DNA from 2 places in the Methylosinus sp. LW4 genome. Region 2 is predicted to be linked to the other one. Evidence: riboswitches for the same ligand, from Rfam matches in the RefSeq annotation. Region 2 holds a riboswitch; the other holds the start of a gene.
What was found. Region 2 has a riboswitch for thiamine pyrophosphate ahead of METLW4_RS0118780 (FAD-dependent oxidoreductase). Riboswitches for the same ligand answer to the same signal wherever they lie in the genome.
Positions count from the first base shown of each region.

Region 1: it holds a riboswitch for thiamine pyrophosphate, as region 2 does, so the genes downstream of both, thiC (phosphomethylpyrimidine synthase ThiC) here and METLW4_RS0118780 (FAD-dependent oxidoreductase) in region 2, are expected to answer to the same signal.

Region 1 covers NZ_KB900626.1:2,106,884-2,122,112, forward strand. Annotated here, with positions in the region: gene METLW4_RS0110615 (multicopper oxidase family protein) at 1-1,574, opposite strand, end outside; gene recQ (DNA helicase RecQ) at 1,740-3,545, shown strand; gene METLW4_RS0110625 (TonB-dependent receptor) at 4,102-6,108, shown strand; gene cysG (siroheme synthase CysG) at 6,113-7,519, opposite strand; gene METLW4_RS0110635 (cytochrome c-554) at 7,625-8,023, opposite strand; gene METLW4_RS0110640 (alpha-ketoglutarate-dependent dioxygenase AlkB family protein) at 8,189-8,812, opposite strand; gene METLW4_RS0110645 (2,3-bisphosphoglycerate-dependent phosphoglycerate mutase) at 8,845-9,465, opposite strand; gene dapB (4-hydroxy-tetrahydrodipicolinate reductase) at 9,505-10,320, opposite strand; gene mog (molybdopterin adenylyltransferase) at 10,430-10,972, opposite strand; gene METLW4_RS0110660 (hypothetical protein) at 11,298-11,540, opposite strand; gene thiC (phosphomethylpyrimidine synthase ThiC) at 11,752-13,584, opposite strand; TPP riboswitch at 13,657-13,757, opposite strand; gene METLW4_RS0110675 (OmpP1/FadL family transporter) at 13,990-15,229, shown strand, end outside.
Region 2 covers NZ_KB900626.1:3,764,728-3,779,956, reverse strand. Annotated here, with positions in the region: gene xoxF5 (lanthanide-dependent methanol dehydrogenase XoxF5) at 1-1,189, opposite strand, end outside; gene METLW4_RS0118805 (quinoprotein relay system zinc metallohydrolase 2) at 1,503-2,426, shown strand; gene METLW4_RS0118800 (quinoprotein dehydrogenase-associated SoxYZ-like carrier) at 2,567-3,328, shown strand; gene METLW4_RS0118795 (thiamine phosphate synthase) at 3,294-3,941, opposite strand; gene METLW4_RS0118790 (thiazole synthase) at 3,938-4,738, opposite strand; gene thiS (sulfur carrier protein ThiS) at 4,747-4,896, opposite strand; gene METLW4_RS0118780 (FAD-dependent oxidoreductase) at 4,865-5,926, opposite strand; TPP riboswitch at 5,954-6,097, opposite strand; gene METLW4_RS0118775 (hypothetical protein) at 6,143-6,331, opposite strand; gene METLW4_RS0118770 (BolA family protein) at 6,537-6,824, opposite strand; gene METLW4_RS0118765 (J domain-containing protein) at 6,930-7,538, shown strand; gene cobS (cobaltochelatase subunit CobS) at 7,605-8,603, shown strand; gene trmD (tRNA (guanosine(37)-N1)-methyltransferase TrmD) at 8,716-9,462, opposite strand; gene METLW4_RS0118750 (DUF4160 domain-containing protein) at 9,572-9,811, shown strand; gene METLW4_RS0118745 (DUF2442 domain-containing protein) at 9,783-10,040, shown strand; gene rimM (ribosome maturation factor RimM) at 10,047-10,580, opposite strand; gene rpsP (30S ribosomal protein S16) at 10,729-11,079, opposite strand; gene ffh (signal recognition particle protein) at 11,151-12,692, opposite strand; gene METLW4_RS27120 (IS110 family transposase) at 13,350-14,606, shown strand.

The sequences.
Region 1 (15,229 bases), 1.7 Mb from region 2:
CACATTTGCGTGTCGCGCCAGGGGCCGCCGGTGATCGGGCTGACCGGCTCGACATCCGCCTTGCCGGCGGTGTCGTTCATCAGCAGCACGAAACGATTGCGCACCACGGGCGCATCGGCGTTGGCGCGCGTCAGCCCCGGCTTGCTGGCGTCCCAGCGGAAGCTCTCGTCATCGGCGTAGCGCAGCAAAATCTTGTCGAGCGTGACGCGATCGAGCGGCGCCGCCGCGGCGTGATGCGCGGCCGGCGCAGCGGGCGTCGCGGCCCCATGCGTATGCGCGGCGTCGACGATGCGGAACTCCATCACATTGGCGAGCGGCAGATCGGCATGCGGTCCGTCGCTCTTTGGCGTGAAGGCGATCGCCTTCAGCGCCTCTGGCGTTCCCGGCGCGAAGACGGAATTGGCGTCGTTCTGAAAGATCGGCTCCTGCTCCGGCTGCGCCGGGTCATAGCCGGCGATCGACAGATTGACGAGATGGAGCGAGCCGAGGACGTCATTGTCGATCTGCGTGAGATCGAGCAGAACGTCGAGACGCTCGCCCGGCGCCAGCAGCAGATAATCCAGCTCCTCGAGCTTCTCGCCGCGGCTGAACAGGCCGCCGTCATTGCCGATGGCGGTGAGAAGATCGCCATACCAGATCTTGCCGCCGATCTTTCCATCGGGATCGGCCAGCGTCAGCGCATAGCTGCGAGCGTTGGAGCCATTGAGAATGCGCAGGCGATAGATCTTGGGATTGACATGGGCGTGCGGCCACGGCCGGCCATTGACGAGAATCGTGTCGCCGAGAAATTCCGGCCGAATGAAGGAGCGCTTGCCGGTCGCCGGATCTTTCTGCAGCGGCACGCCCTTCAAATAGCTCACCCCGGCGCCGTCGGCGTTCAGGCAGCGGTCCTGAATGACGAGCGGCAATTCCTGCGTCTCGTCGCCGATGAGGTGGAACAGCTCGGCGTCCGAATTGTCGCGCACGAAATAGAGGCCCGCGAGGCCGGCGTGCACCTGCACCGCCGTATTGTCCATGCCATGATCGTGGAACCACAGCATGGCCGCGCGCTGGTCATTGGGATAGCAATAGGAGCGATAGGCCGGCATTCCATAAGGATTGCCCTCGAAGCTCGCCGGGCTCAGCGGCCAGCCGTCCGAATCCGGCCGCGCCTTGGCGCCGTGCAGATGGGCGACGACGCCGACCGGATAATTCATCGATTTATACTGGTCTATGTCCTCGGCGAGATCCATGGGCGGCGGATCGATCGGCGGCATGGCGAGCGAGCGCGCGTCTCCGGGCTTTTCCGCCGGCATGGAGCCGATTCGGTTGATCCAGACCACCTCGAGCGGGCGCCCGCGTGTGACATTGACGATGGGGCCGAGATAATTCTCGAGGCTGGCGGCGCGCTCCTGCGGCGAGCCCTGACGAATATAGCACCAGGCGTTGGGCGAGGCCGGCGCGGCGACGGAATCGGTATATTTGACGCTGCGCGCCTCGACCGAAATGGCGATCTTCCCCCAGCCGCCGGTCTGGCCGGCGCCGATGACGTCGAGGGCGGCGAGCGGCAGGTGATTGTCGAATTTCATGAGCATGAAACGAAATCCTCGAGAGACAAAGTAAACGAACGCGAAACCGCGAACGGGAGAATGATCGCCCATATTGTGGCGAACAATGTGACGGATCGTCTCCTTTGGCCGAAATCGGACGATAGCCGCGTCGCCCTCGCGCCATCTCCCCCGGCGTGCTAACTCCTTCCCATGCCCTCCCTCCCCCCGCAGGCGCGCGCGCTGCTCAAATCCGTGTTCGGCTATGAGGATTTCCGGCCCGGCCAGGCGGAGATCATCGCCGCCGTGCTGGCCGGCGAGCCGGTGCTCGCCATCATGCCGACGGGCAGCGGCAAATCCATGTGCTACCAGCTGCCCGCCCTCGTCGACGGCAAGCTCACAGTCGTCGTCTCTCCGCTCATCGCGCTGATGCGCGATCAGGTGCGGCAGATGCGCGCCTATGGCGTGCCGGCGGCGACGCTCAACTCCATGAACGACGCCGCCGAGAATGACGAGGCGCGCCGCGGCATTCGCACCGGCGAATTGCGGCTCTTGTTCGTCTCGCCGGAGCGGCTGGTGATGCCCGGCCTCATCGCCGAGCTGCAACGCGCCGGCGCGGCCCGCCTCGCCATAGACGAGGCGCATTGCGTCTCCGAATGGGGCCATGATTTCCGCCCGGAATATCGCGAGCTCGGCGCGACGGCGGCGACGCTCGGCGCGCAGGTCGTCGGCCTCACCGCCACCGCCGACAAGGCGACGCGCGCCGATATCGCTCAGCGCTTGTTCAAGACCAATCCGCATGTCTTTCTGCACAGCTTCGACCGGCCCAATCTGGCGCTCAATTTCGCGGCCAAGGACAGTCCGCGCCGCCAGCTGCAACGCTTTTTGGACAAGCACCGCGGCGAGAGCGGCATCGTCTATTGCTCCTCGCGCGACGGCACAGAAAAGCTCGCCGCCTATTTCGCCGAGCAGGGCCATGAGGCCATCGCCTATCACGCCGGGCTCGAGCAGACGCTGCGCAATCGCAATCAGGATCGCTTCCTGCAAGAGGACGGAATCATCGCCGTCGCGACGATCGCCTTCGGCATGGGCGTCAACAAGCCGGACGTTCGTTTCGTCGCGCACGCCGACATGCCGTCGAGCGTCGAGGCCTATTATCAGGAGATCGGCCGCGCCGGCCGCGACGGTCTGCCGGCCGACACGCTCACGCTCTACGGCCTCGACGACATGGCCTTCCGCCGCCGGCAGATCGATCAGAAAGACGTGCCCGATGAGCGCAAGCGCATAGAGCACGATCGCTTCTCCGCGCTCGCCATGCTGTGCGAGACGCCCTCCTGCCGACGCCAGACCTTGCTCGCCTATTTCGACGAGGAGAGCCCGCCTTGCGGACGCTGCGACGTCTGTCTCGGCCAGGTGCATGTCTATGACGGCACGGTGGATGCGCAAAAGGCGCTCTCCGCCGCCATGCGGACGGGGCAGCGCTTCGGCGCCGGCTATCTCGCCGATATTCTCATCGGCGAGGCCAGCGAGGCGGTGCGCCGCAACGGCCACGAATCCATCAAGACCTTCGGCGTCGGCAAGGATCGCTCCAAGCAGGATTGGAGCGCGATCCTGCGGCAGCTCTTCGCGGCGCGCGCTCTGGCGAGCACGGAACATGGCGGCTTTCGCCTGACGCAAAAGGGCGAGGATATTCTCTTCGGCCGCGCGCAGATTTCGCTGCGCCGCGATCCGCTGACCGCGAAGGCGCCGCGCGGCAAGCGCGGCGAGGCGCCGCGCGGCGCGCCGCTGGACGATCAGGAGGAGCGCGTGCTGGCGGCGCTGAAGAAAAAGCGCCTGGAGCTGGCGCGCGACGCCGGCCTGCCCGCCTATATGGTGTTCCCCGATCGCACGCTGATCGAGATGGCGTCGCGCCGCCCGGCGACGCTCGACGAAATGCGCCGCGTGCAAGGCGTCGGCGAGCACAAGCTCGCGCAATATGGCGACGCTTTCCTCGAGGCGCTGTCCGACGCGCTGCGCTGAGCCGGCGCTCTCGGCGACGGCGACAGGCGCGGAACCACCTCCGTCATCTTCGACGCCTATGACGGAGAGCTTCGCCATCATCCGCGTCGAGAGTCGTTCCGGCTCAGATCGAAGCGGAATGACTCTAGTTTCCCTTGTTCCATCATGTTTTCCTTACGCGAACCGGTCCCCGCTTCGCTCGAAAACACTCTAAAAGCGCGCGGCGCGCAAAGCGCATTCGACCGCGCATGCGTTTTCAGAAATGTCTCGCGAAAGTAACACGACAGGTTGGTGAAAGATTCGCCGATGAATTTTGTCGTTCGATTGCAGTCGAAAGAGAGTGCGTTATAAGAGAGCGGCATGCTGCGCCGGAGCGAGTTCTGCTCTGTTCCGCGGCGCGTTTCGCCGTGAGGTTCATGTGAGGCTTCATCCTGACGCATATTCTCGGACGACGCGCGCAGAGCGTCGCCCGACGAGCGTAGATCCCTTGTTTTTGCTTGCTCGGAGCGAGAGACGAGACGCGCAGTCCAGCGCGCTTTCTTCCTATCGTCTACGTCGAAGCCTCCGCGACATAGCGATGATCTCTGTCTTCGCTCTGCCTGCGCCCGCTCTTTGCGAGGAGGCGACGGAGGAAGCGAGAGTCGGCGTCGCGCAGATGCGGCCGGGAGAAAAAAAGGAGAAGGACGACGCGCCGAAGGCGAAGAGTCTCGGCAAGGATGTCGCCGGCGTCTTCGTCAATGCGTCGGTCTCCGATTCTGGCTATTCGCCGGGCTTTGTGATGCGCGGCTTTCCCGGCGGGCTCACTTTGTTCGACGGCGCCGCGCATGGCTTCACCTCGCAGGAGGTCAATCTTTCGACGGTCGATCACGTCGAATTCTACAAAGGCCCTTCCGCCATGCTGTTCGGCAAGGCGCTCGGCGGCTATGGCGGCTCGGCGAACTACATACGCAAGGCGCCGACGACAGAGACTTTCGCGCGCGGAACGGCGACGATCGGCGCCTATGACGTCTATCGCACGACCTTCGATGTGAACGCGCCGCTGAACGACGCGCAGACGCTGCTGTTCCGCATGACCGGCTTCGCGCAGAGCGTCGGCAGCTTCGTCGATTATGTGCGCTCGCGCGGATTCCTCCTCGCGCCGACGGGAACGCTCATCCTCGACAATGGCGACAAGGCGACATTGCGCGCCGAATATAGCGCATCGCGCCTCGTCTATCGCGACGGCGCGCCGGCCGCGCCGATCTTTCTACATGCGCCGCGCTCCTTCTACGCAGGCGCGCCGGTCTATGAGCATGAGACGCCGAATGCGGCGGATTTCACCTTCACCTATGAGCACGCCTTCGGCGCCGACTGGTCGCTCACATCGGTCGTCGATTATTCGCTGAACGGCAACCAATACGGCTGGTTTCAGGGCTGGGGCTATGACGGCCTCCATTCGGTGACGCTCGGCCGCCCGGTGCGGACGCATCAGGCGTCGCGAAGCTTCGACGCGCAGCTGCGGCTGAACGGACGCTTCTCGACCGGCGATATCGGCCACAGCGTTTTTCTCGGGCTCGAGCATTGGGACTATTTCTTCGGCCATGACGAAAAATTCGCGCGCGACACGCTGCCGAACATCGACATAGGCGCGCCGATCTATCCGGTCGGCGTCGATTTTTTCGGCGCGCAATGGGCCAATGGCGCGGCGCGCGCCTGGAGCCGCTCCGTCTATGCGCAGGATCTCATCGATCTCTCGCCGCAATGGCGCATTCTCTTCGGCGGCCGCTATGATCTGCTGGCGCAGCGCGAGACCGTCTTCGATCCTCTCGGCGCGCTCTCTGGAACATCGTCCTCCACGATCGGCAAGGGAATCCGCGGCTATTTCAGCCCGCGCGCCGGCCTATTGTATCGGCCGGACGACGAGACGCATTTCTTTGCCGCCTTCGGGCGCTCGCTCATTCCCAATATTTCCGTGCGCGTGCGCGGCGGCGACGCGCCGCCGCCGCAACAGGACACACAATATGAGGTCGGCTTCGAGCGGCGCTTTCCAGACTATAAAGCGCGCTTCGAAGTGGGCCTTTTCGATGTGACGCGCGATCATGTCGCCATCGCCGATCCCGCTGATCCGGGCGGCTTCTACGCCCTCGTCACAGGACGCCAGCACAGCCATGGCGTCGAATTTCATCTCTCCGCCGAAATTCTTCCCGGATTGAACGCGAGCGGCGCCGCCACTTTTCTGCACGCCGTCGTCGCAAAGGATTCCAACGTCCCCTCGCAAGCGGGCAGCGATCTCCTCGGCGCGCCGCGCCGCGTCTTCAGCGTCAGCCTCGACTACAAGCCGGAATGGGATTTCCTGCGCGGATTGGAACTGGGCGCGAGCTATTATTACGCCAGCGCGGCGGAGGCGACGCTGCCCAATGTCTATGGCTTCACCCTCGCGCCGCAGCAAATGCTCGGCGCCTCGCTCGGCTATCGTTTCGACGAGCATTGGAAGCTCGACGTGAGCGCCAGCAATCTCACCGATCGACCGAATTTCACGTCCGGCGGCGCGCTCTTTCGCGGCGAGCCGCGCTCGATCTCGGCGACGGTGTCGTTCAAATATTGAACGCTCAGCCGCGCAGCGTCGCGCCGATCAGCACGAGGCACGGCCCTTCGAGCGTCTCCTGCGCGACGCGCTGCGGCAGATCGCCGATCGAGCCCGCGATGATGCGCTGCTGCGGCGTGCTGGCGCGCTCGACGAGAAAGGCCGGGGTCGCAGGGTCCATGCCCTCCTCGAGCAGGCGCTTCGACAGAGCGGGAAGCGTGCGATTGCCCATATAGACCGCCGTGGTCGCGCGGCGGTCGGCGAGCGCGCGCCAATCTATGTCCTCGGGGAATTTGCCGTCGCTCGTATGCGCGGTGACGAATTGCACGCGGCGCGCCGTGTCGCGATTGGTGAGCGAGACCTCGAGCGCCGCCGCCGCCGCCAGCGCCGCCGTCACGCCGGGCACGATCTCCGCCTCGAGGCCGGCGGCGCGAATGGCGCCGATTTCCTCATTGGCGCGGCCGAAGATCATCGGATCGCCGCCCTTGAGGCGCACGACATTCTTGCCCTCCTTGGCGAGCTTCACCAGAAGAGCGGTGATCTCCTCCTGCTTCACCGAAGGCGCATAGCCGCGCTTGCCGACATTGATGCGCACCGCCTCGCGCCGCGCGAGATCGAGCACGGCGGCGGGCACCAGATCGTCGAAGAGAACGACATCGGCGCCGACGAGCGCGCGCAGGCCTTTCAGCGTCAGCAGTTCCGGGTCGCCCGGCCCGGCGCCGACCAGAGTGACGCGACCGCGCGCGGACGTTTCATCAGCGCGACGCGTCTCCTCGAGCAGCGCGTCGAGATCGCCGTCCTGCGGCGCATGCTCGACGCGTGCAAAAGCTTCGCGGGTGAACCGGCGCCAGAAATCGCGGCGCGCGAAAAAATCGAGGCCGGAGGCCATCACGCGCGGACGCCAGGCGCGCGCCGCTCTGGTCCAGGCGGAGAAGCTCGACGGAATCAGCGTCTCGACGCGGGCGCGCACGGCCTGGGCGAAGGCCGGCGCCGCGCCGCTGGTGGAGACGCCGATGACCAGCGGCGAGCGATTGACGATGGCGCCCATCAGAAAATCGCTGAGCGCCGGCCGGTCGGTGAGATTGACGGGAACGCCCTGCGCTTTCGCGGCGTCGCGAAAGGTCTGCGCCTCGGAATCGTCCTCGATGACGGCGAGCGCCATGGCCGCCCCGGCGAGGTCGTCCGCTCGCCAGCCGCGCTCATGCAGGGTGAGGCGCGCGCGCGCCGCGGCGACGGCCTGGAGGCGCGGCGAGGGAGACGCCGCGAAGACATCGACCTGCGCGCCGGCCGCGGCGGCGAGATCCGCCTTCCAAGCCGCGCCATCGGAGCCGCCCGCGACGACCACGCGCCGGCCCTCCAGCGCATAGAACACCGGCAGGGTCGCGAGCTCCTGCATTAGCTCGGCAGGGACTTCGTCTGGCTTGCGCGTCAACTCGGCTCTCTCTCCATGACTGTCACGAGGGCATTTAGCCCCTATCCTGCAAAAGAAAAAGCGGCCCGCGAGGGCCGCTTTCGCCAACCGAACGAGAGGCTCGGACTACTTCTTCTTGCCGTCGGCGCCGAACTGGCTGAGATAGGCCCAGACATTGTCCTGGTCCGCCTCGGACGGCAGGCCCGGGAACACCATCTTGGTGCCGGCGACCTTGGCCTTCGGATTCTTGACGAATTCCTTGAAGGCGGCCTCGTCCCAGGTGATGCCGGCGCCCTTCAGCGCGTCGGAATAGGTGTAGCCCTCGACCGAGGCGGCCTTGCGGCCGTTGATGCCGTTGAGCTCGGGAGCCACGGCGTTCTTCGCCGTCTCGCCGACCTGATGGCAGGCCTTGCACTTGTTGAAGACCTTCTCGCCCGCCGCGGGATCGCCGGCGGCGATCGCCTGGCCGGCCATGGCGGTGAAAACGACGCCCGCAGCGAGCGCCAGTCTGGTCACAGATTTCATCCTCGTTCCTTTCCTCGAAGCGTCGTCCCCTGGGAACCGACTATCTTGGTTTTGCCGGCCCGGGCGTGACGCCAGCGCCGATCGTTCATCCCGCGGCCGGGAAACTATATCGGAGCGCTATTGGTGACAATATGCTCCCCCGCCTGAACGGGGCCTGAAATATCGTTAGGTAACGCGGCGCAACGTCAAATTGATGCGCCCGCCCTCGGCGAATAATGGCGACGCGAGCTTCGGCGCGAGCTCCGGCAGCAGCCGATCGACGCCATGGAAGCGCAGCCGCGCCGGCCCGCCCAGCGTCAGCACATCGCCCGAAGACAGAACGAAGGCCCGCGACGAATCGGAGCGCTTCACGCCGCCGAGACGAAAACGGCAATCGGCGCCGAGAGAAACGGAAAGAATCGGCGCCGAAAAATCCGCTTCGTCGCGGTCCTGATGCGCGCCCATCTTGGCGTCGCGCCCATAGTAATTCACCAGGCAGGCCTGCGGCGGCTGCGGATGCCCGGCCAGCGCCGCCCAGGCGTCGAGCAGCATTTGCGGCATGGGCGGCCAGGGCTCGCCGGTCTGCGGATGGCGCGCCTCATAGCGATAGCCACGCGCCTGATCGCTGAGCCAGCCGAGCGGCCCGCAATTGGTCATGCGCACGGAGAAGGGCTGCCCGCTGCGCGGCATGGTGGGCGTGAACCAGGGCGCGCCGGCGACGATCCGCTCCAGCTCGCGCAGCAGAGCGAGCTGCGCGGCCTCGTCGAAATAGCCGCGATAGAGGCGAACGCCCGGCTCTATTTCAGACATGATCGCTCCATCCGGCGCGGAGCGGCCGCGCGTCAGCGGTCGAGCACTTCCTTGGTCGCGACGGTCGAATCGGAATTGAGCCGGTAGACGATCGGCACGCCGGTGGCGATCTCGAGCGAGGACACCGATTCGGGCGTCAGCCGGTCGAGCACCATGGCCAGAGCGCGCAGCGAATTGCCATGGGCGGCGACCAGCACACGCTCGCCTCGCATGGCGCGCGGCAGAATCTCCTGGCAATAGAAGGGCAGCACGCGCGCCACCGTATCCTTGAGGCTCTCGCCGCCGGGCGGCGCGACGTCATAGGAGCGCCGCCACAGCCGCACCTGCTCCTCGCCCCATTGCTGGCGCGCCTCGTCCTTGTTGAGGCCGGAGAGGTCGCCGTAATGCCGCTCATTGAGCGCGCGGCTGCGGATGACGGGCACATCTCTCTGCCCGAGCTCATGAAAGGTGAGATCGAGCGTGTGCTGCGCGCGCAGCAGCAGCGAGGTGAAGCCGATGTTGAAGCGCAGATCGATGCGCTTGAGCTCCCGCCCGGCTCGCCGCGCCTCCTCGATCCCTTTGGGCGACAGGTCAGGATTCTTCCAGCCCGTGAAGAGGTTTTTGGCGTTCCACTCGCTTTCGCCATGGCGGAGGAGGACGAGAATACGGTCCATGCGGGCTATGTCCCTCGAATCGAACGATGCGGCGCGCGATCAGGCGCCGGCGAGGCCGAGCACATCGGCCATAGAATAGAGGCCGGCCGGCCGGCCTCGCGTCCAAACTGCTGCGGCGATCGCGCCGCGCGCGAAAATTCCGCGATCCTCGGCGCGATGCGCGAGCTCTATGCGCTCGCCCGCCCCGGCGAAAATAACCGAATGCTCGCCCACCACCGTGCCGCCGCGCAGCGAGGCGAAGCCTATGTCGCCCTCCCGCCGCGCGCCGGTGAGGCCGTCGCGGGCGCGGGCGCTATGCTCGGCGAGCGCGATCTCCCGCCCCTGCGCCGCCGCCTCGCCCAAAAGGAGCGCCGTGCCCGAGGGCGCGTCCACCTTCATGCGGTGGTGCATCTCGACGATCTCTATGTCCCAGGCGGAGCCGAGCGCCTTTGCGGCGCGCTCCACCAGAACGGCGAGAAGATTGACGCCGAGGCTCATATTGCCGGAGCGCACCACGGGAACGCGCTCGGCCGCTGCGGCGAGAGCGACGAGGTCCTCGCCCGAAAATCCGGTGGTTCCGATGACATGGGCGACTCCCGCCGCCGCAGCGAGCCGGGCCAGCGCCACCGTCGTCGCGGGCGTCGAAAAATCAATGGCCACATCGGCCGTCGCCAGCGCGGCCGCCACATCGGCGGAAAGGCGCACCCCATTGGCGGGGCGCCCGACCAGCAGGCCGGCGTCCTCTCCGAGGACGAGGGAATTGGACGATACGAGCGCGCCGGTCAGAGCGACGCCTTTCGTCTCGCCGGCGGCGGCGATGAGCATCCGGCCCATGCGGCCGGCGGCGCCGACGATGACCAGCCGCACATCGCTCATGACGCTTCGCCCCCATTCGAAATTCGCGCGGCCTCACTCGAGCCGGCGGCCAGTCTATACAGCCCCGATGCGCGAATGAGAAGGGGAGACGCCCCACCCGATCGGGCGGCTATTTGCCTTTCGGGCGGAAGGCGGCGACGCGCGCCGGATCGGTCTCTATATAGGCCGCTCCGATGAGATCGAGACAATAGGGCACGGCCGGCATCACCGCGTCGAGGCAGAGCTCGATTGCGGCCGGCTTTCCGGGCAGGTTGATGACGAGGCATTTGCCGCGATGCGCGGCCAATTGCCGCGACAATATCGCCGTCGGCGTCTGCGCCAGCGACACTTTGCGCATCAGCTCGCCGAAGCCGGGCAATTCGCGCGGCGCGGCGGCGAGCGTCGCCTCCGGCGTCAGATCGCGCGGCGACGGCCCCGTGCCGCCAGTGGTGACGACGAGATCGCAGCCGATATTGTCGGCGAGATCGATGAGCGTGTCGCGCACGCTCTCGAAGCCATCGGGGATGAGGCGCCGCTCTATGCGGAAGGGCGTGGTCAGCACCTTCTCGAAATAGGCGGCGATGGCCGGTCCGCTGATGTCCTCATAGACGCCTGCGCTGGCGCGGTCGGAGGCGGTGACGACGCCGATGACGGCTTGCTGTCTCTCAGTCATGCGCCGCACAATAGCGGGTCCAAGGCGCGAGACAACCGAAAGCTCCGTCCATCGCGACGACGAAGCATCCTCGAATCGGAAGTGAAGAATGATGGTGGAGCGGCGTCGCCTCTTCTGAGCGAGAGAGCGTTATCCGCAGCGTCGGCGCATCGAGCGCAATTTTAGCAACACGGCGACTGTATGGAATTCGAGCACAGCGCGCGAGATCGTCTCTCAGAGGCCCATTCCGAGGCCTCCTGGGCGCGCGATATATCGCGCGCCCGGCGGCGTCACGAGCCTCGAGGCGAGCTTTGCTCCCGCCCGGCTCGCGTCGATCCGATAAGGATTACTCCTTCACAGAGGCCGGCTCGCAGCCGCACTTCTGATAGCAGGCGTCCTTGTCGGACTTGGCCTTCTCGATCGACGCCGGGGTCGAGGAGAAGCGATTCTTGATCGAAAGAAATTCGAAGTAGCACTTGTCGACGCAGACGCCCTGCTTGTCTTCATCCTTGGTGTCGCAACCGGCGAAAACCGGGCCGACCATGCCGAGCGACAGAGCAGCGGCCGTCACAATGGCGCGAATGTTCATTTGCCGTTTCCCTCTTTTGGACGTGGGAGCATTTGTCCCTTATTTTGTTACAGGGCGCATCGTCCCGCGGGGGAAATAGGCTGTTTTCGCTGCGGCTGTCAATGTAATTGACATTTCGGTGTCGCGCCGAAGACGATGCGGAGAAAGCCTTCGCTGCAACGCAGAAAAAGCTCCCGCCCGCATTTTCCGACGAAAACCGCCGTCGCGCGCCTCATTCGGCGACGTAGATCTGCGCGCCCTTTTCCAAAAATTCCGCGCTCTTTTCGGCGAAGCCCTTCTCCCGCTCGGCGATGGCCGCCGCCTCCTCTCGCAGATCGCGCGTGATCTGCATGGAGCAGAATTTCGGCCCGCACATGGAGCAGAAATGCGCGACCTTATGCGCCTCCTTGGGCAGCGTCTCGTCGTGATAGCGGCGCGCCGTATCGGGATCGAGGCCGATGTCGAACTGATCCTCCCAACGGAAATCGAAACGCGCCCGGCTCATGGCGTTGTCGCGCTCCTGCGCCGCCGGATGGCCCTTGGCGAGATCGGCCGCATGCGCTGCGATGCGATAAGTGATGACGCCGGTCTTCACATCCTCGCGATCGGGCAGGCCGAGATGCTCTTTCGGCGTGACATAGCAGAGCATCGCCGTGCCGAACCAGCCGATCATCGCGGCGCCGATGGCGGAAGTGATGTGATCATAGCCGGGCGCTATGTCGGTGACGAGCGGCCCGAGCGTGTAGAAAGGCGCCTCGCCGCAATCGCGCAGCTGCTTTTCCATATTCACTTTGATCTTGTGCATCGGCACATGGCCGGGGCCTTCGATCATCACCTGGCAACCCTTGTCCCAGGCGATCTTGGTCAATTCGCCCAGCGTCTCCAGCTCGGCGAATTGCGCTGCGTCATTGGCGTCGGCGATGCAGCCCGGACGCAAACCGTCGCCGAGCGAGAAGGAGACGTCATAGCGGCGCATGATGTCGCAAATCTCGTCGAAGCGCTCATAGAGGAAGCTCTCCGAATGACGTGACAGGCACCAGCGCGCCATGATGGAACCGCCGCGCGAGACGATGCCGGTGACGCGATCCGCCGTGAGCGGCACATGGGCGAGGCGCACGCCGGCGTGAATGGTGAAATAATCGACGCCCTGCTCCGCCTGCTCGATCAGCGTGTCCTTGAACACTTCCCAATCCAGCTTGGTGGCGTCGCCGCCGACCTTCTCCAGCGCCTGATAGATCGGCACTGTGCCGATCGGCACGGGCGAGTTGCGGATGATCCAGTCGCGGATGTTATGGATATTGCGGCCGGTGGAGAGATCCATCACCGTATCGGCGCCCCAGCGGATCGCCCACACCATCTTCTCCACCTCCTCCGCCACAGAGGAGGTAATGGCCGAATTGCCGATATTGGCGTTGACCTTCACCAGGAAATTGCGGCCGATGATCATCGGCTCGGCTTCTGGATGATTGATGTTGGCGGGGATGATGGCGCGCCCGCGGGCGATTTCCTCGCGCACGAATTCCGGCGTCACGAAAGCCGGGACAGCGGCGCCGAAGCCCTCCCCCGCCTCTATCCGTTCCGCCGCCTGCGCGAAGGCGCGCTCGCGGCAGAGATTCTCGCGATGCGCGACATAGATCATCTCCTCGGTGACGATTCCGGCGCGCGCGAATTCAAGCTGCGTCGCCGGCGCCGAGCCGGCGGCGCGGCGAATGGCGCGCGGCGCGGGACAGGGTGGGACCAGCCGATCCTCGCCGACGAAGCCATTGTCCTCCGGCTTCACTGCGCGACCGTCATAGGCCTCGAGCCCGGCGCGGCTCTCCAGCCAGCGCCGCGCCGCCGGCAGGCCGGCCGCGAGATCGGGCGTGAAATCGGCGCAGCTATAGGGGCCGGACGGGTCATAGACGCGCAGAGGCGCGTCGCCGGCGGAGGGATGAAGCGCGATCTCGCGGACGGGAACGCGAATATCCTCGCGGCCACGCGGCGCGAAATAGAGCTTGCGCGAGGCGCCGATCGGTCCGGTGGTCACGCTCTGGGGCGTCGTCGGGCGCTTGTCCTGCACGTTCATCGTCGCGCTCCATTGGTTCTGAGGATGGGCGGCGGGCGATGAAGTCGGGCGCGCCGTCCCGAAAAATCGGGCGTCGCGTCCTGCTGGCCTTCCCTCGCGCCGGCATTACCCGGATCAGGTTCGATGGGTGCTTCTCAGCCGCTCCTCTCGGAGAGGCGCCCCTCGCCATGCTCCGATTCTACCCGCGGCCTCGGATCGCGGCAAGCCGGCAATCACGCGCTGTGGCAAAAACGTGACAGGCCTCGAATTATTCACGGAAATCCGGGCGACGGCGCTGTCGCGGGGCGAGCGCTCTGCTAGGGTCTCGGACAATAGTGAGTCGTGTGATGAGAACGCCGCCGGATTGCCGAGTGCTTCTAAATGGCGTGTGAACGGCGACCGAAATCTGGGGCGGGGCGATAGATAATGAACGGATATTCCTGGCGTAATCTGGCCTCGGCGGCTGCGCTCACGGTCTCGATGACGGCTCCGTCGCTGGCGGCGGACGGCTATTTTCTGATCGGCTATGGCCCGCGTCAGAAGGCGCTGGGCGGCGCCGGCGTCGCCGATTCGCGCGATTCCATGGCGATCTCGGTCAATCCGGCCGGCATTGTCGATCTCGAGCGCCAGATGCAAGTGGGCATCACCGCCCTCATGCCGGAGCGCGGCTACTCGACCGACGGGCTGCCCAAAGTCGTGGCGCCCGGCGATATTCGCAGCGGCCGTCCGATCTTTCCGGTGCCGAACAGCGGATATGTTTCGCCGCTCGACGCCAATTCGTCCTGGGGCACGGCGTCCTACGGCAATGGCGGCATCGCCACCTCTTTCGATTTCGGCCATTATCACCCGCCGCTCGGCGGCCCGTTCGGCGGCGGCTACGCCGGCGTCAATCTGGAGCAGTCCTTCACCAGCTTCGCCTATGCGCAAAAATTCGGCTCGCTGGCGATCGGCATAGCGCCGACGATCGCCGTGCAGACGATCAACATACAGGGCCTGAAGACCTTCTCGCCCTATTCGTCCGACATGTATCGCCTCTCGGACAATGGTTATGACTGGTCCTTCGGCGGCGGCGTCCGCTTCGGCATGCAATGGCGCGTGACCGATCAGTTCCGCATCGGCGCCGCCGCGTCGACGCCCATGTTCATGACGCGCTTCGCCAAATATTCCGGGCTTTTCGCCGATGGCGGCCGCTTCGACATTCCCGCCTCGATCACCGCCGGCGTCGCCTATGACCTCACCCCTGACCTGACGGTCATGGCCGACTGGCGCCATATTTTCTATTCGGGCGTCTCCTCGGTGAGCAATCCGAGCTTCCCGGTCCTCTATCGCACGCTCGGCTCGTCGAACGGCCCGGGCTTCGGCTGGAAAGACACGGATTCGGCGTCCTTCGGCGTCGAATGGCGCGTCCAGCCCAGCCTCGCCCTACGCCTCGGTTATCATTACGCGACCAATCCGATACCGACGAACAGCGTGACGCTGAACATACTGGCGCCGATCATCAATGCGCATCACGCGAGCGCGGGCGTGAGCTACGCCATCACCAAGAACTCGACGATCGATGTCGCCTTCGTCTATGGCTTCAAGAACAGCGTCCGCGGGCGCGAAGCGCTGCCGCAGACGCCGGCGACGCCTTTCGGCGCCTATAATCCGGCCGCCAATGTCAATC
Region 2 (15,229 bases):
GCGTCGAATATTTCGAGACGACGAGCGGACGGCCATAGGTCGGCGAGTTCTTGTCCTGATCGACCTTGGACGCCCAGTTGACGGCCGGGTCATACTTCTCGGCGACGAGCAGCTCGCCGGTGACGCGATCGAGCGTGTAGCCGAAGCCGTTACGATCGAAGTGCACGGCGGTCTTGCGCGGCTGACCATTGATGGTCTGATCGGCGAGGATCACCTCGTTGATGCCGTCATAGTCCCACTCGTCATGGGGGGTCATCTGATAGACCCATTTGGCGACGCCGGTGTTGAGATCGCGCGCCCACAGGGTCATGGACCAGCGATTGTCGCCCGGACGCTGCGACGGGTTCCAGGTGGAGGGGTTGCCGGAGCCGTAGTAGATGAGGTTCAGCTCGGGATCATAGGAATACCAGCCCCAGGTGGTGCCGCCGCCGATCTGCCACTGATCGCCTTCCCAGGTCTTCAGAGACGAATCCTTGCCGACCGGCTTGCCGAGGAAGGTGGTCTTCTCGGGGTCGAGCAGCACCTCGGAGTCCGGGCCTTCCGAATAGCCGCGCCACGCGAGGCTGCCGTCCTTGATGTTATAAGCGGTGATGCTGCCGCGCACGCCGAACTCGCCGCCGGCGATGCCGACGAGGACCTTGTCCTTGAAGACGTGCGGAGCGGCGGTCGAAGTGGCGCCCTTGGACGGATCGCCGTTCTTCACCGACCAGACGAGCTTGCCGGTCTTGGCGTCGAGAGCGACGAGGGTGGTGTCGGCCTGGGCCAGGAAGATCTTGCCGTCGCCATAGGCGAGGCCGCGATTCACCGTGTCGCAGCACATGACCGGAACGACGCTCGGATCCTGCTTGGGCTCATACTTCCAGAGGATCTTGCCTTCGTTGTTGAGATCGAGGGCGTAGACGATGTTGGGGAACGGCGTATGAAGATACATCACGTCGCCGAGAACGAGCGGCGCGCCTTCGTGGCCGCGCAGCACGCCGGTCGAGAAGCTCCAAGCGGGAGCCAGCTTGCCGACGTTCTCGGTGGTGATCTGCTTCAGCTTGGAATGACGCAGATTGGCGTAGTCGCCCGTCGGCGAAACCCAATCCTTCGGATTCTTCTGGAGATCGAGCAGCTCGTCGGCGCTCGCCACGCCGGCCCCGAGCAGCGCGAGGATCCCCACCGAAGTCGACAACAACAGCTTATGCATGAGCTTTTCCTCCTGACGACATCACCGTGCAAAAGGCCCGGCCACGCCGCCGACATCGCGCCTTTCCGACGCCCTAGGCTTTGGGAAGCCGTTTCCCCGTTTTTTTGCCACGGCGATCAGGCGGAAACGCCGCGCCCGCAGCCCCGCCCGAACCTCCGTCGAGATGCTCTCCGGTTCCCGGCCGGAAAGCCTCTTTTAGGTCGGAAACGGCGGGATAATATGTCGCACAGAATTGAAGCGCAATCCCCAAATCCCATTCCCGAGTTTCCTGATTTCGCGCGTGAAACTGGCGAAAAACGAGGCTGAAAAACCAATGCTGCAACGCACTATTCTAGCGCTCGCCATCACATGTCTCTGCCTCGTCGCGAGCGGCGCGAAAAGCTTCGAGCTGACGGAGATCGCGCCCGGAGTATTCGTTCATCAGGGGGTGACCGCCTTGATGTCCCGCGACAACGCTGGCGGCATCGCCAATCTCGGCGCCATTGTCGGCGCGGAGGCGGTCGCCGTCATCGACACGGGCGGCAGCCGCGCGGAGGGCGAGGCCTTCCTCGCTGCATTGCAGCAGCGCACGACCAAGCCGATCCGCTATGTCATCGACACCCATGTCCATCCCGATCATATTTTCGGGAATATTGCCTTTCGAGACACGGGAGCGGTCTTCGTCGGGCACAAGAATCTCGCCCGCGCCATGGCGACGCGCGGCCCGCATTATCTCTCGTCTTTCCGCGAGGCGATGGGCGCCCTGCTCGACGGTGTGATTCTGGTTCCGCCGACCCTCGCCGTCGAGCGCGAGACGATTCTCGATCTCGGGGGCCGCGCGATCACGCTGAGAGCCTGGCGCACCGCCCATAGCGATTCCGATCTCACCGTGCTCGACCCGCAGAGCGGCACGCTCTTTACCGGCGATCTCTTGTTTCTGCAGCATGTGCCGATCGTCGACGGAAGCCTCTTGGGCTTTCTGTCCGTCATAGAGGAATTGCGAAAGATCGAGGCGGTCCGAGTCGTGCCGGGCCATGGGCCGGCGGTCGCTCCCTGGCCGCAGGCGCTGGAGGCGCAAAAGGCCTATTTCGACCATCTCACGCGCGATTTGCGCGCCGACATCGCCAAAGGCGAGACACTCGCGCGCGCGGTCACGACCGCCGGCCGCAGCGAAAAGCCCAATTGGCTGCTGTTCGAGGATTATCACACGCGCAACGCCACGGCCGGCTTCGCCGAGCTGGAATGGGAGGCCCCTTGAGCCGGCCGCGCTCACAGCGCTATGCTTCGACAGATACCGGAGGAAGGCAGATGAGCCCTTGGACCGCGAGCCTTCAGGCCCGCAAATCGCCGAATGAGAGCGAGCCCCGCGGCTCACGGTCCCTCCCGCGCTCCCTCGCAATGGTGGCGGCGCTCTGCCTTTCGGCCGGCGCGGCGCTGGCCCAGGAGCAGAAGATCGATCCCTGGCCGGGCCTCGTCACCGATATTTTCCACGATCACGCGATCACGTCGCATGAGGGCGTGGTGGCCCTGGAGGCGCCGAAGCGGGCCGAGGACGCCGCCATCGTGCCGATGACCATCTCGCTGCTCGAGCCCGGCCTGCGCGCGGCGACGCTGGTCATCGACGAGAATCCCATGCCCATGGCGGCGGCCTTCTCCTTCGGCGAGGGCGCCGGCGTCACGAAGATCGAGACGCGCGTGCGCGTGAACTCGTACACCAATGTGCATGTCGTCGGCCAAACGAACGACGGCGCGCTGCATTCGGTGGTGAAATTCGTGAAGGCCTCGGGCGGCTGCTCGGCTCCGGCGATCAAGGATCAGGACGAGGCCTCCGCCAATCTCGGCAAAATGAAATATCGGGAATTCGCCAGCGAGAATCCCACGCTGCGCGAGGCGCAGATCATGATTCGCCATCCCAATAATTCGGGATTGCAGATGGACCCGCTCACCCGAGCCTATATTCCGGCTCATTATGTCGACAAGGTGGAAGTGCGTCAGGGCGATGCGCTGATCTTCTCCATGGAGGGCGGAATTTCCCTGTCCGAGGATCCGAGCTTTCGCTTCGCCTACAAGCCCAATGGCGCCAAGGTGATGCGCGTCGAGGCGCGCGACAATCAGGGCAATGTGTTCAAAGGGGAGTGGCCGATCGGCGGGGCGTCGTGAGACGCTTTTCGTCCGTCGCCTCCACCCACTCGCGGGCGCGCGCTTCCGGCTCCGCGGCGCGCAATATATCGGTGACGACGCAGGCGCTGTCCGCCCCCGCCGCCAGCGCCGCGCGGGCGCGCTCCGGCGTCAGCCCGCCGATGGCGACCAGCGGAATCGCGCCGATGCGGCGTTTCCAGACGCCGATCTTCTCGAGCCCCTGCGGGGCGAAGGCCATTTGCTTCAGCAAGGTGGGATAGATCGGCCCCAGCGCGACATAATCGGGAGCGAGCGCCAACGCCCGCTCCAGCTCCGCCTCGTCATGCGTGCTGACGCCGAGCCTTATCCCATGGGCGCGGATCGCGGCGATATCGGCCGTGTCGAGATCGCTCTGGCCGAGATGCACGAAATCGCAGGAAAGCTCGATGGCGAGCCGCCAATAATCATTGACGACGAGCTGCGCGCCATGGGCGGCGCAAAGGTCGCGAGCGCGGGCGATCTCCGCGCGCAGCGCCGCCTCCTCACGATCCTTGACGCGCAATTGCACGAGCCGCACGCCGCAAGGCAGCAGCCGCGGCAGCCAATCGGCGGAATCGACGATGAGATAAAACGGGTCGAGCAAAATCGCGCTCATGCCTCGAATCCATCGCCGAAGGCGCGGCCGAGCACGGGCGTCGAGGGCGACGCCATGTCGCGCGGCTCCATCAGGCCGGAGAGATAGGCCGCCCGGCCCGCCTCTATGGCGAGCGAAAAGGCCCGCGCCATGGCCACCGGATCGCCGGCGCGCGCCACCGCCGTGTTGAGCAGAGCGGCGTCGAAGCCGAGCTCCATGACCGCCGCCGCCTGCGAGGGCGCGCCGAGGCCGGCGTCCACGATGAGCGGCGTATCGGGAAAATGCGCGCGCAACGCCCGGAGTCCGAAGAGATTGTTGATCCCGCGGCCGGAGCCGATCGGCGCCGCCCAGGGCATCAGCACGCGGCAGCCGGCGTCCAGCAGCCGCTCCGCGACGACGAGATCCTCTGTCGTATAGGGAAAGACGCAAAAGCCGTCGTCGCTGAGGATGCGCGCCGCCTCCACCAGGCCGAAGACGTCCGGCTGCAGCGTGTCCTCCTCGCCGATGACCTCGAGCTTGATCCAATTGGTTCCGAACAGCTCGCGCGCCATTTGGGCAGTGGCGACGGCCTCCTTGGCCGTGCGGCAGCCGGCTGTGTTGGGCAGCACGCGCACGCCCAATTCGCGAATGAGCCGCCAAAAGCTCTCGCCCGCGCGCGAGCCTCCCGCCTCCCGCCGCAGCGAGACGGTGACGATCTCCGCCCCCGCGGCGCGGATCGCCTCGGCGAGTATCGCCGGCGAAGGATAGCGCGCCGTGCCGAGCAGGAAGCGGGAGGATAGTCTCGCATCATAGACGACGAGGTCGTCGGGCTTGCTCATCCGAATATTCACCCTCCCTGCCGCGGCGTGACGATCTCGATCGTATCGTCCTCGACCAGCAGCGTCTCGCCGCGATCCTTGCTGCGCACGAATTCCTGATTCACCGCCGTGGCGATGGTCTGCTCGCTAAAGCCCAATTCCTCGATGAGGCGCTCCAATGTCGGCGCCTCGACCTCGAGCGTCTGCCCATTCACCCTGATTCGCATTCATGACCTCCGGGAAGATCTCGCCCGTGAAGAGGAAGCGCGCGACACGGCGCGCCAGCGCCGGCGCCAGCAAAAATCCATGCCGATAGAGCCCGTTGATAGAGAGCGTCCGGCCCTGGCGCGAAATGCGCGGCAGATTGTCCGGGAACGCGGGGCGCACATCCGAGCCCGTCTCGACGATCTCCGCCTCGGCGAAAGCGGGATGAATGGCGAAGGCCGAATTGACCAGCTCGACGATGGAGCGCGCGGTGACGCGGGAGCGCTCCTCATTCTCGATCATCGTCGCGCCGACCATGAACACGCCCTGCCCGCGCGGCACCACATAGACCGGATGGCGCGGATGCAGCATGCGGACGGGACGGGACAATTCGATCTCCTCGCTGCGCAGCACGAGCATCTCGCCCTTGACGCCGCGCAGCTCCGCCAGCTCGCCGCGCGCGGCGAAGCCGCGGCAATCGACGATCCAATCCGCCCGCGGGACAGAATCGGCGCAGAGCCGGATGCGGACATTGTCCATTGTCTGCAAACGTTCGAACAGCGCCGCCATCGCTGCGCGCGGCTCGAGATGCGCCTCCTGCGGAAAATGGAGCCCGGCCGAGAATCGCCCGGCGAGCGCCGGCTCCAGCGCCGCGAGGCCATCGGCGTCCAGCCGCTCGAAACAGCGGGTGCGGCGGGAGAATTCGGTCAGCTCGGCGCGGTCGCGCGGCGGCGCGACGACGAGGCTGCCCGCGATTTTCGCGACGGGAATGTCCTTGGTCCAGAAGGCGAGCGCCTCCTCGCCGAGCGTCGCGACGATGGGCTCGGCGCTCTCCAATTCGCACCAGGGCGCGATCATGCCACCGGCGAAATGCGAGCAGCCGCGGCCCGGCCCCGCCGCTCTCTCCACCAGCTCGACCTCGGCGCCGAAGGACGCGCCGGCGCGAGCGATCTCGAAAGCCGCGGTCAGGCCGGCGACGCCGGCGCCGATCACGCCGATCAGCATCGATGCGGCCCGATAGGGCCGAGGAATATCAGGAACATGCGGCCTCCCTACGCCAGCGCGAACTGGATCAGGTTCGAAGGGTCGCCGAGCCGCTGTCTCCAGCCATCCGGCCTCTCAGCCTCTTGCCGCGCGCCGCAGCGCGCAGGCGGCGAGGCTCCCCTGGGCGAAACCGAGATTCGCGCAGGAGGGGCCGCGCGTCAAGCGGAGCCGAGAGACCTAACGCCGCGGCGCATGATAGGTCATCTCATTGGTCAGCCGCCAGGATGCGCCGTCGAAAATGAGCTTCGCCACGTCGCGGCCAGAGGCGCGGCCGCCGCTCTCATAGGAGATCAGCAGGCTGCAGCCATGCTGCTCGGCGCGAAGAAAGCGATAGAGCGGCAGCGGGGGAACGCTGGCGATATCCACCGACGGGCTCCCCCTTTTCCGCCATGGCGGCGCCGAGGGCCGCCAACGCTCCCCTCGGCAGATCAGCCTTGCGCTCGAACCGCCGGTCTCCCACATTTCCGCATGCGTCGGACGCTGCGGCGCCGGCCATCGTCGCGAATGCGACAGCGCAGCCGGACACGGCCACGGCGAACCCCATCGCGAGGCGAGGCGCGCCCAACGCCCCTTACTCCTGCGGCGCGCGCGCCGTGATCGCCAGCGCGTGGACGCGGGTCGCCAGCTCCTCGGCGAGCAGCGTGTTCACGATGCGATGGCGCTCCACCAGCTTCTTGCCGGCGAAAGCCTCGCTCACCACCTCTATGCGAAAATGGCTCTCGCCGTCCTGATGATGGCCGCCGTGCCCGGCGTGCTTGTCGGACTCGTCGATCACCTTCAAGGTGACGGGCGCGAGCCCTTCGGTCAGCTTCGAACGGATGCGGGCCTGGACGGCGCCGATATTGCCTTGCTCGGCCATAGTGGAATCCTCCTCGTCGCCCCACTCCAAGCAAAATTCCCGCCGATCGAAATTGGCGACGGGTTCCGCTTGCAGCCTGCGGCCAGTCTACCATAATGCAGCGCCATGGATTTGAATTCGCCCCTCTTCGATCGTATCCGCGTGAAGCCCGAGCAGAGGCAGGAGCGCCGCGAGACTCGTTTTCGCTGCGACGCGCCCGGCTGCGAGGCCGAGGGGGCCCATCGCGCGCCCATGGGACGGCTGCGCGAGGGGCAATATTTCTGCTTCTGCTTGGAGCACGTGCGAGAATATAATAATTCATACAATTACTTCAACGGAATGAGCGACGAGGACGTCGCCCGCTATCTGAAGGACGACGCCACCACCGGCCATCGCCCCACCTGGTCCATGGGCGTGAAGCGCGGCCAGGCCTCCTTTCGCGAGGACCCGCTGCGGCCCGAGAATTTCGCCGATCCCATGGGCCTCTACCGGCAGCGGGCGCATCGCGCCCGGCCGCAGGCGGAGGCGAGCCCGCGCTATTCGGCGGTGACGATCAAGGCGCTGAATGCGCTCGGATTGGATGAGACCGCCGGTGCGGAGGCGATAAAGACGCGCTATAAGGAGCTCGTCAAACGTCACCATCCCGACGCCAATGGCGGAGATCGCTCCTGCGAGGAAAGACTGCGGGAGATCATTCACGCATATAAGACGTTGCGGGCCGCCAAGCTCGTTTGAACAAGCGTTTGACCAGGCCTTGCCGGCGCGAATGTCGCGAGCGCGCGTCGGCGAAACGGAGGATCAATGTCAACCCCAAGCGACAAAGCGGCCGGGTCCGCGCCCCTGCCGGACCTCAAAGTCTCCGTGCGCCAGCTGTTCGGCATCGACTCCGATCTCGAGGTTCCCGCCTATTCCGAGCGGACCGAGCATGTCCCGGACAAGGATCCCGACTATCTCTTCGACCGCGAGACGACGCTCGCCATTCTCGCCGGTTTCGCCCGCAACCGCCGCGTCATGGTCACGGGCTATCACGGCACCGGCAAATCGACGCATATCGAGCAGGTGGCCGCGCGGCTCAACTGGCCTTGCGTGCGCGTCAATCTCGACAGCCATGTCTCGCGCATCGATCTCGTCGGCAAGGACGCGATCGTGCTGAAGGACGGCAAGCAGGTGACGGAGTTCCGCGACGGCATTCTGCCCTGGGCGCTCCAGCACAATATCGCGCTGTGCTTCGACGAATATGACGCCGGCCGCCCGGATGTGATGTTCGTCATTCAGCGCGTGCTGGAAGTCTCCGGCCGGCTGACGCTGCTCGATCAGAACCGCGTCATTCGTCCGCACCCCGCCTTCCGCCTCTTCGCCACCGCCAACACGGTCGGCCTCGGCGACACATCCGGCCTCTATCACGGCACGCAGCAGATCAATCAGGGCCAGATGGACCGCTGGTCCATCGTTTCGACGCTCAATTATCTGCCGCATGACGCCGAGACCAATATCGTGCTCGCCAAGGTGAAGAGCTTCAACGCGACCAAGGAAGGCCGCGACGCCATCAACAAGATGGTGCGCGTCGCCGACCTCTCGCGCAACGCCTTCATGTCCGGCGATCTCTCCACGGTGATGAGCCCGCGCACGGTCATCACCTGGGCGGAGAATTCCGAGATATTCGGCGATGTCGGCTTCGCCTTCCGGCTCACCTTCCTGAACAAATGCGACGAGCTCGAGCGTCCGCTCGTCGCCGAGTTCTACCAGCGCTGCTTCGGCAAGGAATTGCCCGAGAGCGCGGTGAATGTGGTGATGTCGTAAGCCTTTGAGCGCAGCCTCACCCTCCCCTTCAGGGGGAGGGTCGGCCGGCGATAGCCGGACGGAGTGGGGTGCAACCGCCGAGACTCGGGGAATCACCCCCACCCGAGCGCTTTCAGCGCTCGACCTCCCCCCTCGAGGGGGAGGTGGACGCGCCCTTTTCGGCGCGCGTCTCTCTCTCCCGATCGTTCAACAAATCCGGCCGCCGCGCGCGCGTCAGCTCGAGCGCGCGCTCATGGCGCCATTTCGCGATCTTGGCGTGATCGCCGCAGAGCAGAATGTCGGGAATGGCGCGGCCCTCGAAATCGCGCGGCCGCGTATATTGCGGATATTCGAGCAGACCGGACTCGAAGCTCTCCTCCTCGCCCGAGGCCGATTCGCCCATTATGCCCGGCAATAGCCGCACGCAGGCGTCGACGAGCGCCATGGCCGCGATCTCGCCGCCCGAGAGCACATAATCGCCGATCGAGACCTCCTCCAGCGCGCGCGCTTCGATGATGCGCTCGTCCACGCCCTCGAAGCGTCCGCAGAGGATGACGGCGCCCTCGCCTTCGACCAGCGCGCGCACGCGGCTCTGCGTGAGCGGCGCGCCGCGCGGACTCATCACGAGGCGCGGTCGCGCATCGCCCTGGGGCGCGGCGGCGTCGATCGCCGCGGCGAGAACATCGGCGCGCATCACCATGCCGGGACCGCCGCCGGCGGGCGTGTCATCGACGGCGCGATGACGGCCGAGCCCATGCTCGCGAATATTGCGCGCCTCGAGCGACCAGAGCCCGCGCGCAAGCCCGTCGCCCGCGAGCGACAGGCCGAGCGGGCCGGGGAACATTTCCGGGAAGAGTGTAAGGATCGTCGCGCGCCACATGGGGCGGGTTATGGCATGGAGGCGCGGGGCGGGAAAGGCGGCGCGCTTTCGCCTCCGATAGTTACGAGCTAGAGTTTCGTTCGCGTGCGCACCGCCGCGAGAGGCCGATATGTCGCCGACGCTGTTTCGCCAAAGAGGATACCGCTTCTATTTCTTCTCACGTGAAGAGCCGAGAGCGCATGTTCATGTCTACCATCCAGACGGCGAAGCCAAGTTTTGGATGGAGCCGGAAATCGAGGTCGCGCGCAATCAAGGGCTGTCGGCTCAGGCCTTGCTGGAGATCGAGATCATGATCCGAGACCATGAAAAGGAGATCAGAGATGCCTGGCGTCGACACTTCCCCGGTTGAAGTCTCGGGTGTGACGAAGCTCGGCGTCTGGCTGCGGCTGGACGATGAGCAGCTCTTCATGCCTTTCGACCAGTTTCCGTGGTTCCGCACAGCCGCGGTCTCGCAGATATTCGAGGTGGAACGGCTAAATCCGCATCATCTCTATTGGCCGGAGCTGGATGTCGATCTGCATGTCGACTCCATTCGCCACCCCGAAAATTTTCCGCTCGTGGCGCAGCCGCCGCGATAAGGGCGGCTATCCCTCTTCCCTTGAGGGCCCATCGCCTTCTATCTCGAGCGGCGGCTCCACCACCACGCGGCCGCCGGCCACATCGACGATGGGGACCACGGCCTTGGTGAAGGGGAAGAGCAGCGTCTCGCCGCCGGCGGGCGGGCGCACTTCCAACAGATCGCTCGCGCCGAAATTGCGCACGGCGATCACCACGCCGAGCGTCTCGCCGGCGCGCGTCTCGGCGCGCAGACCTTCGAGATCGGCGAGATAGAATTCGTCTTCCTCCGGCTCCGGCAGCGCCGCGCGCGGAAGATAGAGCTCGACGCCGGTGAGTGCCGCCGCCGCCTCGCGGTCGCGCACGCCCTCGAGACGCGCGACGAACATGTCCTTGCCCAGAGGCCGCAGCGAAGCGATGACGAAACGGCGCGCGCCGCCGGCGTCGAACAAGGGACCGTAGGTCGAGATCGCCGAAGGATCGGCGGTGAAGCTCTGCAGGCGGATTTCGCCGCGCACGCCATGGGCGGCGCCGAGCCGGCCGAGCAGGACGGCGTTCTTCATGCGCGGACGAGAGCGAGCCTGAAGGCTCGCGGTCCAAGACACGCAGAGGACCGCGAGCCTTCAGGCTCGCATCGCCGCACGAGCGAAGCGCTCCAGAGGCCGCCGCGCGGCCCCAGGTCGCTTCGTTTCGCTCGCAAGGACGGCGTCATCAGGCCGAGGCGGCCTCGGCGGCGGCGGCCGCAGCGGCGGCGCGCTCCTGCGCCTTCTTCTTCGGCTGAGCCTTCTGCGGATTGCTGCGCGCCTCGCGCTTGCCGACGCCGACGCTCTCGAGCAGGCGGGCGACGCGATCGGTCGCCTGCGCGCCCTTGGCGATCCACTCCTTCGCCTTCTCGGCGTCGAGCACGAGACGATCGGCGGCGTCCTTCGGCTTCAGCGGATCGAAAGTGCCGAGACGCTCGATGAAGCGGCCATCGCGGGGCGAGCGCGAATCGGCGACGACGACGCGATAGAAGGGACGCTTCTTGGCGCCGCCGCGGGAGAGTCTGATCTTCAGGGACATTTGGTTCTTCCTTTGTGTGAGCGAGTAGCGAGTAGAGAGAGCGAACTATTCGCTATTCGCTACTCGCTGTTTCATTTCTTCTTCCCGAACGGATTCAACCCGCTCAGGAAACCTCCGCCGCCGCCGAGGCCCGGAAGCGTCGGCTTGGCGGAGAATGCGGAAGCCGGCGGCGCAGCGGGAATGCTGGGGCCGGCGCCGGGCGGCAGGGTGCCGCCCATTTTCTTCTGCAATTGCGCGAGCTGCTCGGGCGAAGGCGCCTGCATCCCGCCCATGCCCATCATCTGCGCGGCCTTGGCCATCATGCCGCCGCCCTTGCCGCCGCCCATGGCTTTCATCATATCGGCCATCTGGCGATGCTGTTTCAGCAGCTTGTTGACCTCCTCCACCTTCGCGCCGGAGCCCGCCGCGATGCGGCGCTTGCGCGAGGCTTTGAGAATGTCGGGATTGCGCCGCTCCTTGGGCGTCATCGACAGAATGATGGCGCGCTGGCGCTTGAACATTTTGTCGTCGATGTTGGCGGAGGCGATCTGCTCCTTCATCTTGGCGACGCCGGGCAGCAGCCCCATTATGCCGCCGAAGCCGCCGACCTTTTCCATCATCGACAGCTGATCGGCCAAATCCTGCAGATCGAACTTGCCCTTCGCCATGCGCTCGGCGGCGCGGGCGGCCTGTTCCTGATCGACGGCGGCGGCGGCTTTCTCCACCAGCGCGACAATGTCGCCCATGCCGAGAATACGATTGGCGATGCGCTGCGGCGAGAATTCGTCGAGCGCATCCATCTTCTCGCCGGTGGCGATCAGCTTGATCGGCTTGCCGGTGACGGCGCGCATGGAGAGCGCCGCGCCGCCGCGGCCATCGCCGTCGACGCGCGTCAGCACAATGCCGGTCAGCCCGACGCGATCGTCGAAATTCTTGGCGAGATTGACCGCGTCCTGACCGGTCAGCGCATCGACGACGAGCAATATCTCATGCGGCTTGGAGACGGCCTTGATCTGCGCCATCTCCTCCATCAGCGGCTCGTCGATATGCGTGCGGCCCGCCGTGTCGAGCATCACCACATCATAGCCTTCGCGCCGCGCGGTCTCCTCGGCGCGCTTGGCGATCTTCACCGGGTCCTGGCCGGGGACGATCGCCAGAGTGTCGACATTCACCTGCCGGCCGAGAATGGCGAGCTGCTCCTGCGCGGCGGGACGCTTCACGTCCAGCGAGGCCATCAGCACGCGCTTGCCATGACGCTCGGTCAGGCGCTTGGCGATTTTGGCGGTGGTCGTCGTCTTGCCGGCGCCCTGCAGGCCGACCAGCATGATGGCGACCGGCGGCGCGGCGTCGAGGTCGATCGGCTGCGCGGTGGAGCCCAGCGTCTCGACCAGCACGTCATTGACGATCTTGACGACCATCTGGCCGGGCGAGACCGACTTCACCACATTGGCGCCGACGGCCTTGGCCTGCACGCTGTCAGTGAATGTGCGCACGACGTCGAGCGCGACATCCGCCTCGAGCAGAGCGCGGCGCACCTCGCGCAGAGCCTCGGCGACATCGGCCTCCGAAAGGGCGCCGCGCCGCGTGAGCTTGTCGAATATGCCGGAGAGCTTGTCGGAAAGGCCCTCGAACATGCGGTTCTCCCAGGGAGCGAGTAGCGAATAGGAAGTAGCGAGTAGAGCCGAAGCTCGATCTCTTCGCTACTGCCTATTCGCCACGCGCCCGTCCAAAGCAAAGCGCGCCCGGGGGCGCTCAGCGCTGCCGGACGTTGGCCCTACGCCTCTTGGGCGAATGGGCGGGTCATAGGTCATCTCTGACGAGATTGGCGCGTTTTTAGGCGCTGGCGGCCAGGAAGTCAACGCGCGGCGCGGCGGCGCAGCTTCACCCTCCCCTTCAGGGGGAGGGTCGGACCGCGAAGCGGTCCGGGGTGGAGTTCACCGGCAAAGACTCGGGGCGTCACCCCCTCCCGATCGCCTTCGGCGCTCGACCTCCCCCTGTACCGTTTCCAAGGTTCATGACGAATAGCGCGCGGTCGGGAGCGCGACGCGGAGCGTAGCGCAGCAAAGCGCTTCCGACCGCGCGCGCCCGAAAGACCGAGTTCGAGCTACTCTCCTGGATCGAGCCGACCCGCCGGGAGCGACCAATCGCCCCCTGTGTCCTGAACACCTGGGGGGGACCTGTGCCCCGGCGGGCGGCCGCGATGGATGCCCCGTGGGGAGTCCGCGCCTTCGAGCGCCAGTACAGGGAACGGCTGACATCGCGGCGGCTCCGTGGCAACGGGGGGCTTCGACATGGAGGATGAGAATAACTGGTTCGTCGGCGTGGACTGGGCTTCGCAAACGCACCACGTGCGCCTGTCGGACGCCAGAGGCGCCAAAATCGGCGAGCGCGCCTTCGAGCATGGCGGCGAAGGGTTGAAGGAGATGGCCGACTGGATTCTCGAGTCCACCGGCGCGCCGCCCGAGGCCGTGATGATCGCCATCGAGGTTCCGCATGGCCCCGTCGTGGAAAGCTTGATGGAGCGAGGCTTCCGCGTTCACGCCATCAATCCCAAGCAGCTCGATCGCTTCCGCGACCGCTTCTCGCCCGCCGGCGCCAAGGACGACAGCCGTGACGCCGAGGCGCTCGCCGATGCGTTGCGCACCGATCGGCGCTGCTTCCGGTTGTTGGCGCCGCTCGATCCAACGGTCGTCGAGCTGCGGGAATGGTCGCGCATCGCCGACGAGCTGCGTGTCGAACGCACCCGTCTGTCCAATCAAGTCCGCGAGCTGCTCTGGCGTTATTATCCGCAGCTTCTCGAACTCTGCGACGACGTCGCCGCCGATTGGGTTCTCGAGCTGTGGCGTCTCGTTCCGACGCCCGACAAGGCCAGGCGCGTGCGCGAGGCGACGGTCGAGCGTCTGCTCAAACGTCACCGTATCCGTCGCCTTACCGCCGCCGCGGCGTTGGAGCGGCTGAGGGCGCCCGCCATCTCCGTCGCGGCCGGCACGGTCAGCGCCGTGACCGGGCATATCGAAGGAGCCGCCCAGCGCCTCGCGCTCGTCAATCGCCAGATCCGCGAGGCCGACAAGCGCCTCGATCGCCTGACCGAAAAGCTCGCCGGCGGCGAGGACACAGCCGAGGGGCAGACACAAGAGCCGCGCGACGTGACGATCCTGCGATCCTTGCCCGGCGTCGGAAGGATCGTCCTCGCCACGCTGCTCACAGAAGCTCAGCACGCTCTGCAACGCCGAGACTACCATGCGCTGCGCTGCCTGTCGGGCGTCGCGCCGATCACGAAACGATCGGGGAAGAGCAAGATCGTGCTGATGCGCCAAGCCGCGCACGTTCGACTGCGCAACGCCGTCTATCACTGGGCGCGCACAGCCGTGCAACACGACCCACGAAGCCGGGCCAAATACGCCGCCCTGCGCGCCAGAGGCCATGGTCACGGACGAGCCCTTCGCTCGGTCGCCGACCGCCTGCTCGCCGTCGCCTGCGCCATGCTCCAGACCCGGACTCTCTTCAATCCAAGTCTCCCCGCGAAAATCGCCAATCCCCGCCCATGATCGGGCTTTACAAACGGTGGGGAGTCCCCCCCTCGAGGGGGAGGTGGAAACGCCCTTCCCTTTTATCTCATGCGCGACGGCTTCGAAATAGGATTATCATCCGCCCACGCCGATGCGCCCGGCGCCTCGCAGCGGCGGGAAAGGAGGGGGCGGCTCGGGACGCTCCTCCCCCTTTCGGCCGCAGCGCGAAGAGATATTCGTGGTTTCGGAGCGTCCCGAAACGCGGCTTCGCCTTCTCGTCGACGTCCCGAGGCGCTTTCGGACCCGCGAATCCAGGGTTTTCACGTGCAAGACCCGATCGCTTCCGAATGCCTGGGATCACGGAACGGCTCTCGCCCTCCCTATGGACGGGAGAGAAACGCCGGCCCGGCGACGCGCCGCCTGTCCAAGGACGGGGGTCGCCGTCCCGGACGGAGCCGGCCCCGCCCGCGTTCCACGACCCGAGGAACGCGCCCTTGCGTCAGCGGGAGCGAGGGGGTTATAGGAATATTTTCAGGATGCGTCCAGGAGCCGGCTGTGGGGAGATTTGGCGTCTGAGCCATTGCGCAAGTTCAGATCGCTTTGATTAAAGCACCGAATGGACTTGTCCTTGTTAATGGCATTAGATGGACCGACTACCGCTT